Regions from separate parts of the Sulfitobacter sp. PR48 genome, predicted to be linked through region 2. Evidence: riboswitches for the same ligand, from Rfam matches in the RefSeq annotation. Region 2 holds a riboswitch; the other holds the start of a gene.

Region 1 (4,411 bases), on a different contig from region 2:
GCGAGGATCCGACCCAGAAGCGGGTGATCTTCAGCGATGGTCTGGATGTGGACAAGATACGGGAACTGCACGGAAAATTCGCCGGGAAGGTGAATGTCTCCTTCGGTTGGGGCACATTGCTGACCAATGATTTCAGGGGCCTGGTGAAAGATGATGCGCTGGCCCCTTTCTCGCTGGTGTGCAAGGCCGTGGCGGCCAATGGCAGGCCGACGGTGAAGCTGTCGGACAATCCCAACAAGGCGATGGGCCCGGCCGAAGAGATCGAGCGCTACAAGCGGGTGTTCGGGGTTGGCGCGCAGGACCGCCAGGAGGTTGTGGTCTAGAACGCGCGCAACGGCACCGGCCGATGGCGGCAGAGCACGGGTGTCTACTTTGGCGTGGTCACCTCGCGCCCTGCCGCGTTCATCTGCCGTTCCCGCCAGATGATCAGCAATCCGCCACCTGCCAGCAGCAGCGCGCCGGGGAACAGCTCGGACCAGGGCGCTTCGCCGTAAAACAGCCAGCCCAGGACAAAGGCCAGCGGGATGCCGAAATAGCCGAACGGGGCGAGGTTGCTCTGTTCAGTCATGCGGTAGGCCGTCACCAGCACCAGCACGGCAAATCCGCCGAGCCCGCCCATCGCCACAATCCACAGCAGGTCCGTGCCGTCCTGCATTGGCGTGAAACCGCCCGTGGCCAGCGTCAGCACCAGCGCACCCAGGGTCGCGACGCCGGTGGAATACAGGTTGATCAGGGCTGTTGGCGGGCCGTCGTCCATCATCCGGGCGGTGACGGCGGTCAGCGCATAACAGAGCGCCGCGCCCAGCGGCAGCAGGGCCGCCAGTGAAAAGCTGTCCCGGCCCGGTCCCACGATCATCACCACCCCGGCAAAGCCGACCAGCACCGCGGCCCAGCGCACCAGCCCGACCTTTTCGCCCAGCAGGGGCACGGCAAGTGCGGTGACAAAGACTGCGTTGGAATAGGAGATGGTGGAGGCGGTGGCAAAGGTCAGGATGCCCAGCGACAGGTAAAAGAAATATTGCGCGAAGGTCAGGATCAGCCCGCGCAGCAGGGCCAGTTTCCATTGACGCATGTGCAGGCTGCGCCCTTTGGCGTGCCAGTCCCGGGAGGTCCAGAGGACCAGAAGTGCCGGGATCAGCCCCACCAGGTTGCGGTAGGCCGAAAGTTCGGCGGCGCCGTAGCTGCCGGAGAGGTGTTTGATGATCAGCCCCATGCCATCGAACAACAGGATCGCAAACAGCGAATAGAGAATCGCGAGGGTGGTTCGGCTCACGCGGCGAAGGCTCCTGTCAGAGGGGGAGGGTTGTCCGCCAGTTATGGGCCGCAGGGCAGAGCAGGGCCAGAGGAAATTGAAACGTCATGGTCGGGCGCGGGCAGGCCACCACCCGATCCGGGGCCGGAGTACCGGGGATTGCGCACCGGGGCCGGCATTTCCAGACAGCGCAAGGCGTTGCTGCGGGCAAGCGCATTCGGCGCATGAGTTGTCGTGAATGAGCCTTGCCTTGGCTGGGCCGAAGTGCAACATTGGGCTTGCTTGGTGTTCCCGCAAGCGCCCCTTTGGGTGTGGAACCGAACAGGGAATTCCGTAAGGGCCGCACAGCCTGAAACGGAAGCCGCCCCCGCGACTGTAAGCGGAGAGTCTGTGCCCAACGTGCCACTTGACCATTCGGTCGGGGAAGGCGGGCAAAGGCATCGACCCGTGAGCCAGGAGACCTGCCAGGCGTGAGAAACTTGAAACAGGTCGTCGGGTGTGACGGCAAGGAGAAGACCATGACTACAATGACTGCCAAGTCGCAGACCGCCAGCCGCTTTGTTCCCGCGATCTTTGCCGCCGTTCTGGGCCTTGCCCTGATCACGCTGACCGGGCACGTTCAGGCCGCCGCGTTGCATGATGCCGCGCATGATGTGCGCCATGCCACAGGTTTCCCCTGCCACTGACCCCTATGGGCCATCGGGATCAGGTCTGAGCCGCGTCAAAGCAGGCGGTGACCCGGTTCCCCTGGTGAACAACGCAGCGCGTTCCGGTCATAGACCTTTATCAGCTTGAGGCGCTGCCGATTTTCGGCGGCGTGTTTGTGTTGATTGGTGTCGGTGCCGGCGCGTTGCCATGAAAGCAAGAGGATCTCGTTATGACTTCACGGTTTTTGGTTTCCGCCCTTTTTGCAGGGGCCTTGGCGGGTGCGATCATCGGCCTGCTGCAACTGGTATTTGTGCAGCCTGTGCTGCTGCATGCGGAGCTTTATGAAAGCGGGGAGCTGGTGCATTTCGGCGCAGAGGCGGTCAGCGCCCATCCCGCCTTGCCCGGTTTCGACCTGATGCGCGACGGGTTGAGCGTGATTTTCACCATGCTGACCTATACCGGTTATGCGCTGATCTTGGTTGCGGCCATGAGCTTTGGCGAGGACCGCGGTGCGCGGATCGACGGGCGCTGGGGTATCCTGTGGGGTGTTGCCGGTTTCGTCGCCTTTCATCTGGCCCCCGGATTTACCCTTGCCCCGGAAGTGCCCGGTGTGGCTGCGGCCGATGTGGCCCTGCGGCAGGTCTGGTGGTTTGCGACGGCGATTGCGGCCTGTGTGGCGCTCTGGCTGCTGGCCTTTGGCCAGAACTGGGCGGCCTGGAGTGCGGCGGCGCTGTTGCTGGCCGCACCGCATCTGATCGGCGCGCCGGAGCCCGAGACCTTTACCGGTCCTGTCCCGACCGAGATCGGCGCGCTGTTCGCGGCGCGTGCGCTCGGCGTCGGTCTGGCGGCCTGGGTGTTGCTCGGCTGCTTTGCGGGCTATTTCTGGCAGCGCGAAGGGGAGCATGCCGCCCAGGCGGCGTGAGGGTGTGATGGGCAGAACGCTTGCGCTTTTCGTCATCGGCCTTGTCTTCGGAGGCGGTCTCGGCTTTGCCTTTGCGGCGGGCAACGGGATCACCTTTGACGGGCATGATCATGGGGATGCGGCCCAGCATGGCGGGATGGATCACGGGGGCATGACTGCCGACGGGATGGATCATGCCAAGATGCACGAGACGCCGATTGCGGTCGCGGCGGATGCCGCGCCCGAGGTTCAGATCATGGTCAGCCCGGACCCGATGGCGGGCCATAACCTGCATGTCATGGTCGAGAATTTCGAGTTTTCGCCGCAGAACGCCAGCCTGCCCCATCAACCGGGGCAGGGCCATGCGCATGTCTATGCGAACGGCGTCAAGCTGGCCCGGATCTATGGCCCCTGGATGCATCTGGATGGCCTGCCCAAAGGCCAGGTGGAGATCGAGGTGACGCTGAACAGCAACGATCATCATCCGCTGGAGGTGGAGGGCACGCCGGTAACGGCCCGGGCCGTGGTGGAGGTGGAATGACCGCAACGCTTTATGTCTGCACCACCTGCCGCGCGGGTGAGGTGCTGGAAGAGGATGCCCCCCGGCCCGGCGCGCTGCTGCACAGCGCATTGACCGAAGCGGGGGCACCTGACGCGGTCGAGATCGTCGGGGTGGCCTGTCTGTCCGCCTGTTCGCAAGGGGCGGCGGTGGCGCTGTCGGAGCCGGGCAAATGGACCTATGTATATGGCCGCCTGACCCCGGCGGATGCCCCCGATATCCTGGCCGGTGCCGCCGCCTATGCCGCAAGTGCCGACGGGCTGGTGCCCTGGCGTGAGCGCCCCGTAATTTTCCGCAAGCAGAGCCTTGCGCGTGTTCCCCCCTTTACCCTGCCTTTGGAGGCTGCCGAATGAATGACCTGAGCAAAATTCCCGTGACCGTGATCACCGGGTTTCTGGGCGCTGGCAAAACCACGCTGATCCGCCATCTGATGTCCAATTCGGGCGGGCGGCGGCTGGCTGTTCTGGTGAACGAATTCGGGACCGTGGGGGTGGATGGCGACATCCTGAAATCCTGTGCAATCCCCGATTGCCCGGCAGAGAACATCGTGGAACTGGCCAATGGCTGCATCTGCTGCACGGTGGCCGATGATTTCATCCCCACCATCGAGGCGCTGATGGCGCTGCCCACGCGACCCGATCACATCCTGATCGAAACCTCCGGTCTGGCGCTGCCGAAGCCGCTGCTCAAGGCTTTCGACTGGCCGGCGATCCGTTCGAAGATCACGGTGGACGGGGTGATCGCCCTGGCCGATGCCGAAGCTGTGGCGGCGGGTCGTTTCGCCCCTGACGAGGCGGCGGTGGATGCGCAGAGGCTGGCCGATGACAGTCTGGATCACGAGACCCCGCTGTCCGAGGTATTCGAGGATCAGATTGCCTGTGCGGATATCATCCTGATGTCCAAGGCCGATCTGGCCGGTGAGGAAGGGCTCGCCACGGCGCGCCGGATCATCGAGGCGGAAAGCCCCCGCCCGATCCGCATCCTGCCGATGACCGAAGGGGTGATCGACCCCAAGGTGGTGTTGGGTCTGAATGCTGCTGCCGAAGACGAT
Region 2 (4,411 bases):
TCCCGTCGGGCTGCACCTTTGGCATCTGCGGCACCTGCAAGATCCGCAAGACGGAGGGCGATGTTCACATGGTCCATAACGGCGGCATCTCGGAAGATGATATCGCGGAGGGTTATATCCTGGCCTGCTGTTCGCACCCGATCGGCAAGGTCACTGTCGAGGTGTGATTGTATTCACCAGAACGAGAGGTTAACCAGTTTCTGTCGGTTTCCGAAAGGAATCAAAAGGGAATCCGCCACCGCGCAAGCGGTGAACCGGAACTGCCCCCGCAACTGTAGACGGCGAGTGCCAAGCCATAAATGCCACTGTGGTCCAAGGACCATGGGAAGGCAGCCAAGCACAGCGACCCGTCAGTCAGGAGACCTGCCGACATGCAACAGCAACGCGGTCCGGGCGGGGTGTCCGGGGAGGTGCCATATGACGTTTTCCTCAACGGGGCCTTTCGGGGTTTCCGGTAACTGCAACAATGCTCCTGCCCTCACGGCCGGCGCCGTGTTGCTGTCCGAGGTCGGCAATCCCTTCCTGTCTCCGGTCGCTTCATCAACCGGAGATCACATATGTCCCTCAAATCCCTGAGCGGCGCCGCCCTGACGGCAATGGTGCTGGCGCTGCCGGCATTGGCCAAAACCGACTATCCGCTGACCATCGACAATTGCGGCATAGAACTGGTGTTCCCGAAGGCCCCCGAGACTGTGGTTTCGCTTGGCCAGCGGGGCACCGAGATCCTGTATCAGCTGGGGCTGGCCGACCGGGTCAGGGCGACCTCGGTCTGGCGCAGTCCGGTGCTGCCGCAGTTCGCGCAAGTGGATGCCGGGATCGAAAGGCTGGACAACAACAACCCCTCCTTCGAGGCGGTGATCGAACGCCGCCCCGACCTGGTGACGACTGACCTGCAATATTACATCGGGATAAAGGGGTCCGTCGGCACGCGCCAGCAATTCGCGGACCTCGGCATTCCGGCCTACAACCTGCCGTCGGATTGTGCCGACCGGCCGCAGATGGAAACCTCGGACGGCCCGCGCCCGGTGCCCTTCGAGATGGACCTCGTTTATCGTGACATTGCCGAGCTGGCCGAGATTTTTGACGTTCAGGACCGGGGCGCGGCGCTGATCGCGGATCTGCGCAAGCGTGAAGCAGCGGCAAAGGCAAAGGTCGGCGCGGTCTCCGGAGATGTCAGCGTCGTCTTCTGGTTCTCGTCGGCAACCACGGAGGCCGACCCCTATGTCGCCGGGCAGAACGGCGCACCGGGCTACATGGCGCGGCAACTCGGGATGACCAACATCATCTACAGTTTCGAGGACTGGCCGACCGTGAGCTGGGAGACCATCGCCCGGAAAAACCCGACGATCATCGCCATCGCCGACATGAGCCGCCGCCGCTATCCGATGGATTCGACCGAGGCCAAGATGGCGTTCCTGACCGGCGATCCGGTGGCCAGCCTGATGGAGGCGGTCAGCGAGGGCCGGGTGCTGCCGATGGACGCGATGACGCTGAACCCTTCGACCCGGATCATCGACGGGCTTGAGGCACTGGCCGAAGCGATGGAGGCGCAGGGCCTGAAATGACCTGTGCCGCCGCCCCTGCCGCGCAGCTGCGACCCGTCGCGCTCCGGGCTGTGGTTGAGCGGCCCGAGATCGGCGATTGCGGCTGCGGAAATTGCTGGCTAGAACAACGCCTGTCGGTTTCCGCAAGGAATCAAAAGGGAATCCGCCACCGGTCCGCCGGTGAACCGGAACTGCCCCCGCAACTGTAGGCGATGAGCGTGCAGCGATCATGCCACTGTGGCCCCGTGCCATGGGAAGGCCGCTGCCGTGACGACCCGCCAGTCAGGAGACCTGCCGACAGCAAACGTAACGCGGCCCGGGCGGGGAGTCCGGGGAGGTGTCGAATGAACTTTGTCCAGCGGTGCATCCATGCACCCTCCATCGCCAACCTGCAGATGTCAGCCGCCCCGGTTGCCGTGCAGGCCAGCCATGGGTTCGCCATACCCTCTTTGTCTCCGGGCCCATCACACTCCGGAGACATAGGATGTATCACAAGACACTAAGGGCGGCCCTGCTGGGCGCGGTCTGTTTCGCGCCGGTGGCGCAGGCCCAGACGGCCTATCCCCTGACGATCGAGAATTGCGGCGTCGACGTCACCTTTGACGCGTCCCCTGAAACGGCGGTGACTGTCGGTCAGGCCGGAACCGAACTGATGTATGCGCTGGGGCTTGGCGACAGGGTTGCCGGCACCTCGGTGTGGTTCACCGAAGTGTTGCCGGAGTTCACCGAATTGAACGCTGGCATTGAACGTCTGGCCGACAATGACCCCAGCTTTGAATCCGTGGTCGAGAAGCGCCCCGATGTGGTTGTCGTGCAATATGAATGGCACATCGGCCCGCAGGGCATCGTCGCCACCCGCGACCAGTTTGCCGACCTTGGCATCCCGACCTTCGTACTGCCCGCCGATTGCTGGGCCAAGGACAACAGCACCGGATCGGACGGCACCCGTCTGGCCATGTTCGAAATGGACAGCATCTATGCCGGTGTCACCCAGTTGGCACAGATCTTTGACGTGTCCGAAAAAGGCGCGGCTCTGGTCGCGGATCTGAAAGCCCGCGAAGCGGCGGCCATCGAAAAGGCGGCGGCGCTGGATCTTGACGATGCTTCGGCCGTGTTCTGGTTCTCCTCCGCCGAGATGGACATCGACCCCTATGTCGCGGGCCGCAAGGGACCTCCGGGTTACATGATGGAGAAGCTCGGGCTGCGCAATGTCGTGGAAAGCGACGAGGAATGGCCGGTTGTCAGCTGGGAAAGCATCGCCCGCGCCAACCCTTCGGTCATCGTCGTCGCCGAAATGGACCGGCGCCGTTTCGAGGCGGATGATGTGGAGAAGAAGCTGGAATTCCTGCGCAGCGATCCGGTGACCAGCCAGATGGACGCGGTCAGGAATGACCGCATCGTGATCCTGAACGCGCATTCGATGGACCCCTCGATCCGCAATGTCACAGCGCTTGAGACATTGGCCGAGGCCCTGCCGGAGTTTGATCTTCAATGAGTGATCTGGCTGCCCCCCGCGTTTTGCGGCGCACATATGGGCTGCGGGTCGCGCAGGGGGCGGCCATAATGATGCTGGCCGTTCTGGGCGGTGTCGTCATTGGTGAGACGCCGCTGCCGCTTGCGACGGTGGCGGCGGTCTTTGCCAATAACATCTGGGACGCCGGGCTGATCGTCGATCCTATCGACGCCGGCATTATCTGGAGCTACCGGCTGCCGCGCACCCTGCTGGCTGCCGCCTGTGGAGCGGGCCTTGCCCTGTCGGGTGTCGTTCTGCAGGCTTTGGTGCGCAATGCGCTGGCCGATCCCTATTTGTTGGGCGTGTCCGCAGGGGCCGGAGCCGGTGCGGTTGCGGTCACCATTCTGGGCGTTGGCGGTGGTCTGCTGGGGATCTCGGGCGGGGCCTTTGTCGGGGCGACGCTGGCCTTTGCCGTGGTGGCAATGCTGGCGCGCGCGGCGGGTGGCGGTTCTGCGCAGCTGGTGCTTGCGGGCATCGCCGGTTCGCAGCTTTTCAACGCGCTGACATCCTTTCTGATCGCCAAATCGGCAAATGCCGAACAGGCGCGCGGGATCATGTTCTGGCTGCTGGGCAATCTGTCGGGGGTGCGCTGGCCCGATGTGGTGCTGGCGGCCCCCGTCACCGCGGTCGGCTTTCTGATCTGCCTGTGGTTTGCGCGGGCAATGGATGCGTTTTCCTTCGGCGTGTCCTCGGCGGCCTCGCTTGGCATCGCGGTGCGTCGGGTGCAGATCATGCTGATCGGTGCCGTGACCCTGATGACCGCCACCATGGTCAGCCTGGTCGGCTCCATCGGGTTCGTGGGCCTTGTGATCCCCCATGCCATGCGTTTCGTCGTCGGGCCACGGCATGCGCGGCTTGTGCCTGCCTCCGCCCTGGCGGGGGCGGTCTTTCTGATCCTGGCGGATATCGCATCGCGCATGCTGATCCCCGGTCAGGTTGTCCCGATTGGTGTGGTCACGGCGCTGGTTGGCGCGCCGGGCTTTGCGCTGATCCTTGTGCGCAACAGGAGATGGTCATGAGGCTTGAGGCAAGATCCCTTGGCTGGGCGGCAGGGTCGCGGCCCATTGTCGAGGACGTCTCGCTTGAGGTTGCGCCGGGTGAGACGCTTGGCCTGATCGGCCCGAACGGTTCCGGCAAATCCACGCTGCTGCGCCTTTTGGCGGGGCTGCTGACGCGCCGCACCGGCACCGTGCTGCTGGACGGCGCGCCCCTGACCACGCTCAGCAGGCGCGACATCGCCCATAAGATTGCGGTTGTGGAACAGATCGCCGAAACCTCCGAGGCACTTTTGGTGCGCGATGTGGTCGAGCTGGGACGCACGCCCTGGCTGTCGGCGCTGGCCCCTTTCGGTGCG

The links. Region 2 has a riboswitch for cobalamin ahead of PVW51_RS07510 (ABC transporter substrate-binding protein). Riboswitches for the same ligand answer to the same signal wherever they lie in the genome.
Region 1: it holds a riboswitch for cobalamin, as region 2 does, so the genes downstream of both, PVW51_RS01840 (CbtB domain-containing protein) here and PVW51_RS07510 (ABC transporter substrate-binding protein) in region 2, are expected to answer to the same signal.

Annotation. Positions count from the first base shown of each region.
Region 1 covers NZ_JARAMM010000001.1:382,907-387,317, reverse strand. Annotated here, with positions in the region: gene pncB (nicotinate phosphoribosyltransferase) at 1-323, shown strand, start outside; gene PVW51_RS01845 (DMT family transporter) at 368-1,273, opposite strand; cobalamin riboswitch at 1,519-1,735, shown strand; gene PVW51_RS01840 (CbtB domain-containing protein) at 1,780-1,938, shown strand; gene PVW51_RS01835 (CbtA family protein) at 2,130-2,822, shown strand; gene PVW51_RS01830 (hypothetical protein) at 2,830-3,342, shown strand; gene PVW51_RS01825 (DUF1636 family protein) at 3,339-3,713, shown strand; gene cobW (cobalamin biosynthesis protein CobW) at 3,710-4,411, shown strand, end outside.
Region 2 covers NZ_JARAMM010000004.1:238,985-243,395, reverse strand. Annotated here, with positions in the region: gene PVW51_RS07520 (hybrid-cluster NAD(P)-dependent oxidoreductase) at 1-167, shown strand, start outside; cobalamin riboswitch at 188-386, shown strand; gene PVW51_RS07515 (ABC transporter substrate-binding protein) at 558-1,565, shown strand; cobalamin riboswitch at 1,663-1,857, shown strand; gene PVW51_RS07510 (ABC transporter substrate-binding protein) at 2,029-3,039, shown strand; gene PVW51_RS07505 (FecCD family ABC transporter permease) at 3,036-4,076, shown strand; gene PVW51_RS07500 (ABC transporter ATP-binding protein) at 4,073-4,411, shown strand, end outside.